Linked DNA regions of Streptomyces ficellus. The main gene of each other region encodes a partner of the protein of the gene in region 2 in a complex. Links are inferred from orthologs where the notes say so. Each region holds a gene or a part of one and is shown on either strand. Other genes may lie near its edges.

Region 1 (3,764 bases), 1.4 Mb from region 2 along the record:
CGGCTCCTGGGCGAGGCGCAGCACTTCGCCGACCCGCTCGGGTGCCAGGTCGAGGTGGGCGGCGACCTCGTCGTGGGTGGGTTCGCAGCCGCGTTCCTGGAGCATGCGGCGCTGGACGCGGACGACCCGGTTGATCAGTTCGACGACGTGGACGGGGACGCGGATGGTCCGCGCCTGGTCGGCGAGGGCGCGGGACATGGCCTGGCGGATCCACCAGGTGGCGTACGTGGAGAACTTGTAGCCGCGCGCGTAGTCGAACTTCTCGACCGCCCTGATCAGGCCGAGGTTGCCCTCCTGGACGAGGTCGAGCATGGTCAGGCCGCGGCCGACGTAGCGTTTGGCGACGGAGACGACGAGGCGCAGGTTCGCCTCGATGAGGCGGCGTTTGGCCATCCGTCCCATGACGACCAGCCGGTCGAGGTCCAGGGCCAGTTGGGAGTCCGGGTCGGGGGTGCGGGCGAGTTTCTCCTCGGCGAACAGTCCGGCTTCGACGCGGCGGGCGAGTTCGACCTCTTCGGCGGCGGTCAGCAGCGGTATCCGGCCTATTTCGCGGAGGTACTGGCGGAAGAGGTCGGCGGAGGGGCCGCTCCCGGCGGCTTCCGCGGAGGCGGTGCGGCTGCGGCCGGTGGCGGTCTGCCCGGCGTCGTCGGGTTCCGCGTCCGGTACGGCGTCGGGCGGGAGCACCGGCACGACGTCGGGCACGGGGTCGAGCACGGGGTCCGTCGCCGTGTCGAGTACGGGGTCGAGTACGGGGTCGGTCAGCGGGTCGAGGTCGGGACCGGCCGGTGCGTCGGGGGCGGCGCCGGTCGGCGCGTCCGGCCCCGCGCCGGGTCCGGCCTCCGGGTGCCGCGTCGGAAGGCCCTGCACGGGGACGGCGATGGCCGTGGCCGTGGCGGGGTCGATGTCGGTCGGGGTCCGGGTCTGCACGGGGGCGACCTCCAGGGTGATCGCTGCCGGTTCGGGGGCGTGCGGCAGCGGGACGGCGGCGGCCGCGCCGCTGTTCTCCGTCCCGTACTCGATGAGCGGATCCGCGGGGGTGGGGCGCCCACCATCGGTGGACCGGCCGCGCTCCGAGGACTCAGGCACCGCCCCCAGTGTGGGGTACGACACATCGCTGCCACGAGGGGCGTGCGGCGACTTTTTGCGACCGGCGCGCTACAGCGCGTCCGCGCCGTTGTTGCGCAGGGACTGGGCGTACTGCTGGAGGACCCACAGCTCGTTCTGGACGGCGGCGAGGTGGTCCGGGTCGGCGTGGGTGCCGAGGCGGGTGAGGGAGCCGGTGACGTCACGGATGCGCCGGTCGACCGCGCGGAGCCGGACCTGGACGAGCTGGTCGCCCGCGTACGTCTCGTCGACGGTGCGGCCGTGGATGACCTCGACGGCCAGCTCGGTGACCAGCGCGCGGACCCGGTCGTCGGGCGCCGCGTCCCGGACGCGCGCCAGGTATTCGGCGGCGTTGCTGATGCCCTGCTCGGCGCCGCCCGCGTCGGCGATGGTCTGGCGGACGGCCGCGTACGGCGGGGCGGTGAACTCGTCGGCGCCGTACGCGTCGAAGGCGGGCGAGACGAGGGCCGGGTACTGGAGGGCGAGCTTGAGCAGTTCGCGTTCGGTGCGGTGGGCCGGGCTGCGCAGGTTCAGCGCGGGGCCCGAGGGTGCGGCGGGGGCGTGCGGCGCGGGTGCGGCGGCCGGGGGGCGGGCCTGGGTCGCGGGCGCGGGGCCCCGGCCGCCGCGGTCCCTGGCCCAGCGGGCGAACTGGGCGACGCGCTTGACGACGAACTGGGTGTCGAGGATGCCGAGCATGCCGGCGAGCTGGACGGCGACCTCGTGCTGCGAGGCGATGTTCTTGATGCGGGCGACGATCGGCGCGGCCTCGTCGAGGGCGGCGGCGCGGCCGGCCGGGGTCTCCAGGTCGTACCGGTTCACGATCTGGCGCAGGGCGAACTCGAAGAGCGGGGTGCGGGGCTCGACGAGGTCGGCGACGGCGTCGTCGCCCTTGGCGAGGCGCAGCTCGCAGGGGTCCATGCCGTCGGGGGCGATGGCGATGTACGTCTCGGCGGCGAACTTCTGGTCGTCCTCGAAGGCGCGCAGCGCGGCCTTCTGTCCGGCGGCGTCGCCGTCGAAGGTGAAGATGACGCGGGCGGAGCCGTTGTCCATCAGCAGCCGACGGAGGATCTTGATGTGGTCGCCGCCGAAGGCGGTGCCGCAGGTGGCGATGGCGGTGGTGACGCCGGCGAGGTGGCAGGCCATGACGTCGGTGTAGCCCTCGACGACGACGGCCCGGCTGGACTTGGCGATGTCCTTCTTGGCCAGGTCGATGCCGTAGAGGACCTGGGACTTCTTGTAGATCGGCGTCTCGGGCGTGTTGAGGTACTTGGGCCCGTTGTCGTCGTCGCGGAGCTTGCGGGCGCCGAAGCCGACGACGTCGCCGCCGACGTCCCGGATGGGCCACATCAGGCGGCCCCGGAAGCGGTCGATGGGGTTGCGGCGGGATTCCTGGGCGAGTCCGGAGACGAGCAGTTCCTTGTCGGAGAAGCCCTTGCCGCGCAGGTGGCGGGTGAGGTGGTCCCAGCCGGCCGGGCTGTAGCCGACGCCGAAGTGCTGGGCGGCGGCCTGGTCGAAGCCGCGCTCGGCGAGGAACTTCCGGCCGATCTCGGCCTCGGCGCCGTCCAGTTGCTCGGCGTAGAACTGGGCGGCGGCCTTGTGGGCCTCGATCAGCCGGATCCGCTCGCCGCGCTGGTGGCCGGGGTTGTACCCGCCCTCCTCGTACCGCAGGGTGATGCCCGCCTTGGCGGCGAGGCGCTCGACCGTCTCCGAGAAGGAGAGGTGGTCGATCTTCATCACGAAGGCGATGGTGTCCCCGCCCTCCTGGCAGCCGAAGCAGTGGAAGAGACCCTTGCTGGGGCTGACCTGGAAGGAGGGGGACTTCTCGTCGTGGAAGGGGCACAGGCCCTTGAGGTTGCCGCCGCCCGCGCTGCGCAGCTGGAGGTATTCGGACACGACGGCGTCGATCGGGACCGCGTCCCGTACCGCCTTCACGTCGTCATCGTTGATCCTGCCGCCTGCCACGCGTAAATCTTACGGTGGCCGCGGCGCTCGCCCGGCGGGAACGGAGGTCCGGTGGCCGCGGCGGCCGTCCGGTGGCCGCGGCGGCCGTCCGGCGGGCCGGCGGGCCGGCGGGTTACGGGCCGGGCAGGACGGCGGTGAGCGGGGTGGAGGGGTCGGCGAGGGCGTCGGGGTCCACGGGGGCCCCGGAGCGGACGAGGGCCTGGATGTCCGATGTGACGTCCCACACATTCACGTTCATCCCGGCGAGCACCCTGCGGTCCTTCAGCCAGAAGGCGATGAATTCCCGCTTGCCGGCGTCCCCGCGCAGGACCACCTGGTCGTACGTGCCCGGCGGGGCCCAGCCGCTGTACTCCATGCCCAGGTCGTACTGGTCGGAGAAGAAGTAGGGCACCCGGTCGTAGGAGACGTCCCGGCCGAGCATGGCGCGGGCGGCGGCGGGGCCGCCGTTGAGGGCGTTGGCCCAGTGTTCGACGCGCAGCCGGGTGTGGAGCAGGGGGTGCTCGGCGGCGGCGACGTCCCCGGCGGCGTGGATGTCGGGGTCGGAGGTGCGCAGCGACGCGTCGACGGCGACGCCGCCGCCGTGGGCGCGGTCGACCAGCGCGAGGCCGGCGTTCTCGGCGAGGTCGGTGCGGGGGGCGGCGCCGACGGCGACGAGGACGGCGTGGGCGGGGTGCTCGTCGCCGTCGTCGGTGCGGGCG
Region 2 (3,708 bases):
ACCCGGTGCAGGAGGGCGCGCTCCGTGCTGGGGAGAAGTGCTTCGAAGGATGACGTCATCCCCCAGGTGTATCCGCCATACTGCGGCACCGTCGACCGCATTAGCCCACGACGGGCGCCCGCTCCACCTCCGCCGAGCCGTTCAGCGCGCCGACGAGCCGCCCCAGCGCCTCCTGTTCGTCGCGGGGCAGCCACCGGCCCGCATGCACCATGTGCAGGGCCGCCACCAGCCGAGTCCGGTCGCCTTCCGTTCCAAGATCAGCCAGGTGGGCAGGAAGCACCATGAGTTGGACCGGCAGCGGCCCTGTACCGCCCGCCTAGACCTCACCGGTGCTGACGGTCAGCAACTGCTGGCACCGCCACTGCAACGGAACCTCGGGGCGGTGCGTGAGCCGCTGCACGAGCGTCGGGAACAGGTGGTGCGTCGCCTCTGCGGCGAGGTGCTCGCTCAGCCAGTCGACCGGGAGCCGCTGGCTGAAGCCGTGCACGGCGGCCTCCTGGGCCAGGTCCAGGAGGTGAGCGGTGTCGACGGCTCGGATGGTGCGGGGAAGGGTCGGGGCCATGCCGCGATGATGCCAATAAGCCTCTGCGGGGCCGAGCGGTCAGCCGGGCCGGGACGCGATCCGGCGACGTGCAGACCCCCAGACTTCTTCGAACTCCTCGAAGGTGAGTTGTTCGGGGTCGTGGCCTTCCCATTCCGAGACGGGCGACTCGGCGGTGATCCCGAACCTGCCGTCGTACTCATCGAGGCGGCCTGCGTCACGGGCCCGCTGCCCCTCGGCGACGGAGGCAGCTGCGACCGGGATCAGCTCAGGCCCTTCGAGTTCGACCTGCCGGATCACCCAGCCGTCGGAGTCGACCTCGAAGTAGAACCAGGTGTCACCCTCGTCCCAGTGGCAGCGCATCCATGTGGTCATCAGGCGACTTTCATCCGACATCGGGTCGTGGGATCCCAACGCGAAGGTGAGACTCTGCTAAGCCGTGGATCAGGTCTGCGCCATGTCGACGAACCGCGAGTAGTGGCCCTGGAAGGCCACGGTGATCGTCGCTGTCGGGCCGTTACGGTGCTTGGCCACGATGAGGTCCGCCTCGCCCGCGCGGGGGGACTCCTTCTCGTACGCGTCCTCGCGGTGCAGCAGGATGACCATGTCCGCGTCCTGCTCGATGGAGCCGGATTCGCGGAGGTCGGAGACCATCGGCTTCTTGTCCGTGCGCTGCTCGGGGCCACGGTTCAGCTGGGACAGCGCGATCACGGGGAGCTCCAGCTCCTTGGCCAGCAGCTTCAGGTTTCGCGACATGTCGGAGACCTCCTGCTGCCGGCTCTCGGCCCGCTTGGAGCCGCCGGACTGCATCAGCTGGAGGTAGTCGATGACCACCAGCTTCAGGTTGTTCCGCTGCTTGAGCCGGCGGCACTTGGCGCGGATCTCCATCATCGACAGGTTCGGGGAGTCGTCGATGTAGAGCGGGGCCTGCGACACGTCCGGCATCCGGCGGGCGAGCCGCGTCCAGTCCTCGTCCGTCATCGTGCCGGAGCGCATGTGGTGCAGGGCCACCCGCGCCTCCGCCGACAACAGACGCATGGCGATCTCGTTGCGGCCCATCTCCAGGGAGAAGATGACGCTCGGCAGGTTGTTCTTGATCGAGCACGCACGGGCGAAGTCCAGCGCGAGCGTCGACTTACCCATGGCGGGACGTGCGGCGATGACGATCATCTGGCCGGGGTGCAGGCCGTTCGTCAGCGAGTCGAAGTCCGTGAAGCCGGTCGGTACGCCGGTCATCTCGCCGCTGCGCGAGCCGATCGCCTCGATCTCGTCGAGCGCGCCCTCCATGATGTCGCCGAGCGGCAAGTAGTCCTCGCTCGTGCGCTGCTCGGTGACCGCGTAGATCTCCGCCTGGGCCGAGTTGACGATCTCGTCGACGTCGCCGTCGGCCGCGTATCCCATCTGCGTGATCTTCGTGCCCGCCTGGACGAGCCGGCGCAGGACCGCCCGCTCGTGGACGATCTCCGCGTAGTACGAGGCGTTCGCCGCGGTGGGTACCGACTGCACGAGGGTGTGCAGGTACGACGCCCCGCCGACCCGGGTGATCTCCCCGCGCTTGGTCAGTTCGGCGCCCACGGTGATCGGGTCGGCCGGCTCGCCCTTGGCGTAGAGGTCGAGGATCGCGGTGTAGATGGTCTCGTGGGCCGGCTTGTAGAAGTCGTGGCCCTTGATGATCTCCACGACGTCCGCGATGGCGTCCTTGGAGAGCAGCATGCCGCCGAGCACGGACTGCTCGGCGTCGAGGTCCTGCGGGGGGACCCGCTCGAAGCCGCCCGCGCCGCTGTCCCAGGGGCCGCTCTCGCTGCCCCGCTCGTGCTGTTCGTCCCGGCCCATGCCCCGGCCGCGGTGGTCGCTCCCGCGCTGACGCGTGACGGGCAGACGGTCACTGGGTCCGGTGTCGGCCCAGGGGTCGTCCAAGGGCTCGGGGATGCTCACCGGCCCACCTCCTCCCGTCCGCTCCGCGGACCTCGCCGTGCCATTCTTTCTACGGCACGACACTGACAAGCGAGAGGCTCAACTCCGCTTCTGGCGCGTCGAGCGCCGGACCACGGTAGGCCCGCGGGCACCGTCAGCCAATCTGGTTATCCACAGGGCCTGTGGGTGAAGACCCAGATGCTGTGGAGAACCCCGCAGAACCTGTGCACGGAGCGGGGGACAGCCGTGTGGACAAACTCATAGCCCCACCAGCAAAGCGTCTCTGACCTGCGTCTTTTCCATCCACTGGCTGTGGGGGAGAAAAACTTTCCCCGCTGGACCAAGATCAGAACAAACGGCGCACACCCGAAGGGTCAACTCAGCGATCGGTAAGGATCCAATGGCCCTTGCATCTCTTACCTGTGGAAGATTAGATTGCCCCCATGACCCAGGCCCCCGCCCGACCGAAGAGCGACCGCCGCCGGCACGACCGCGAGATCATCGCCCTCGCCGTGCCGGCCTTCGGAGCGCTCGTCGCCGAGCCGCTCTTCGTGATGGTCGACAGCGCCGTCGTGGGTCACCTCGGCACCCCGCAGCTCGCCGGTCTCGGCATCGCCGCCGCCCTGCTCGCCACGGCCGTCAGCGTCTTCGTCTTCCTCGCCTACGCCACCACCGCGGCCGTCGCCCGCCGCGTCGGGGCCGGCGACCTGCCGTCCGCCATCCGGCAGGGCATGGACGGCATCTGGCTGGCCCTGCTCCTGGGGCTGGCTGTCATCGTCGTCACCCTGCCCGCCGCGCCCTGGCTGGTCGACCTCTTCGGCGCCTCCGGCACCGCCGCCCCGTACGCCACCACCTACTTGCGCGTGTCCAGCCTCGGCATCCCGGCCATGCTCATCGTGCTCGCCGCCACCGGCGTACTCCGGGGCCTCCAGGACACCAAGACCCCCCTCTACGTCGCCGTCGCCGGGTTCACCGCCAACGCGGTGCTGAACGTGGCGCTGGTGTACGGCCTCGGCCTCGGCATCGCCGGCTCCGCCTGGGGCACGGTCATCGCCCAGTGCGGCATGGCGGCGGCGTATCTCGTCGTGGTCGTCCGGGGAGCACGACGCCACGGCGCCTCCCTGCGCCCGGACGCCGCCGGGATACGGGCCAGCGCCCAGGCAGGCGTCCCGCTCCTGGTCCGCACGCTCTCGCTGCGCGCGGTCCTGATGATCGCCACGGCGGTGGCCGCTCGCCTCGGGGACGTGGATGTC

What was found. Proteins that work in one complex are often made in the same cells at the same time.
Region 1: the proteins of dnaB (region 2) and dnaG are in contact, whole or in part, in a crystal structure (PDB 2R6A), measured with the Geobacillus stearothermophilus proteins. The link is inferred for Streptomyces ficellus from one-to-one orthologs. Residues at the interface, in WP_033016901.1 of Geobacillus stearothermophilus: Ser13, Glu15, Ala16, Gln18, Glu91, Leu92, Asp94, Ala95, Val96, Pro97, Thr98, Ala99, Ala100, Asn101, Tyr104, Tyr105, Ile108; in WP_049624496.1 of Geobacillus stearothermophilus: Lys456, Leu457, Leu458, Pro459, Ala460, Asn463, Ala464, Leu467, Leu535, Leu536, Ile537, Ala538, Gln544, Glu545, Asp548, Tyr549, His552.

What each region holds. Positions count from the first base shown.
Region 1 is NZ_CP034279.1:5,066,863-5,070,626, reverse strand. What follows is about bases 612-3,593. They hold dnaG (DNA primase), read right to left. Parts: upstream 3,067-3,593; coding sequence 1,156-3,066; downstream 612-1,155. Other genes in these bases: EIZ62_RS22640 (NAD(P)/FAD-dependent oxidoreductase), read right to left, coding at 3,179-3,593; EIZ62_RS22650 (RNA polymerase sigma factor), read right to left, coding at 612-1,086. In the rest of the region: more of EIZ62_RS22650, read right to left, coding at 1-611; more of EIZ62_RS22640, read right to left, coding at 3,594-3,764. UniProt on the Escherichia coli protein: RNA polymerase that catalyzes the synthesis of short RNA molecules used as primers for DNA polymerase during DNA replication.
Region 2 is NZ_CP034279.1:3,663,317-3,667,024, reverse strand. What follows is about bases 232-3,157. They hold dnaB (replicative DNA helicase), read right to left. Parts: upstream 2,477-3,157; coding sequence 986-2,476; downstream 232-985. Other genes in these bases: EIZ62_RS16230 (MATE family efflux transporter), read left to right, coding at 2,899-3,157; EIZ62_RS16240 (hypothetical protein), read right to left, coding at 602-916. In the rest of the region: EIZ62_RS16250 (serine hydrolase domain-containing protein), read right to left, coding at 1-59; EIZ62_RS32745 (hypothetical protein), read right to left, coding at 101-226; more of EIZ62_RS16230, read left to right, coding at 3,158-3,708. UniProt on the Escherichia coli protein: The main replicative DNA helicase, it participates in initiation and elongation during chromosome replication. Travels ahead of the DNA replisome, separating dsDNA into templates for DNA synthesis.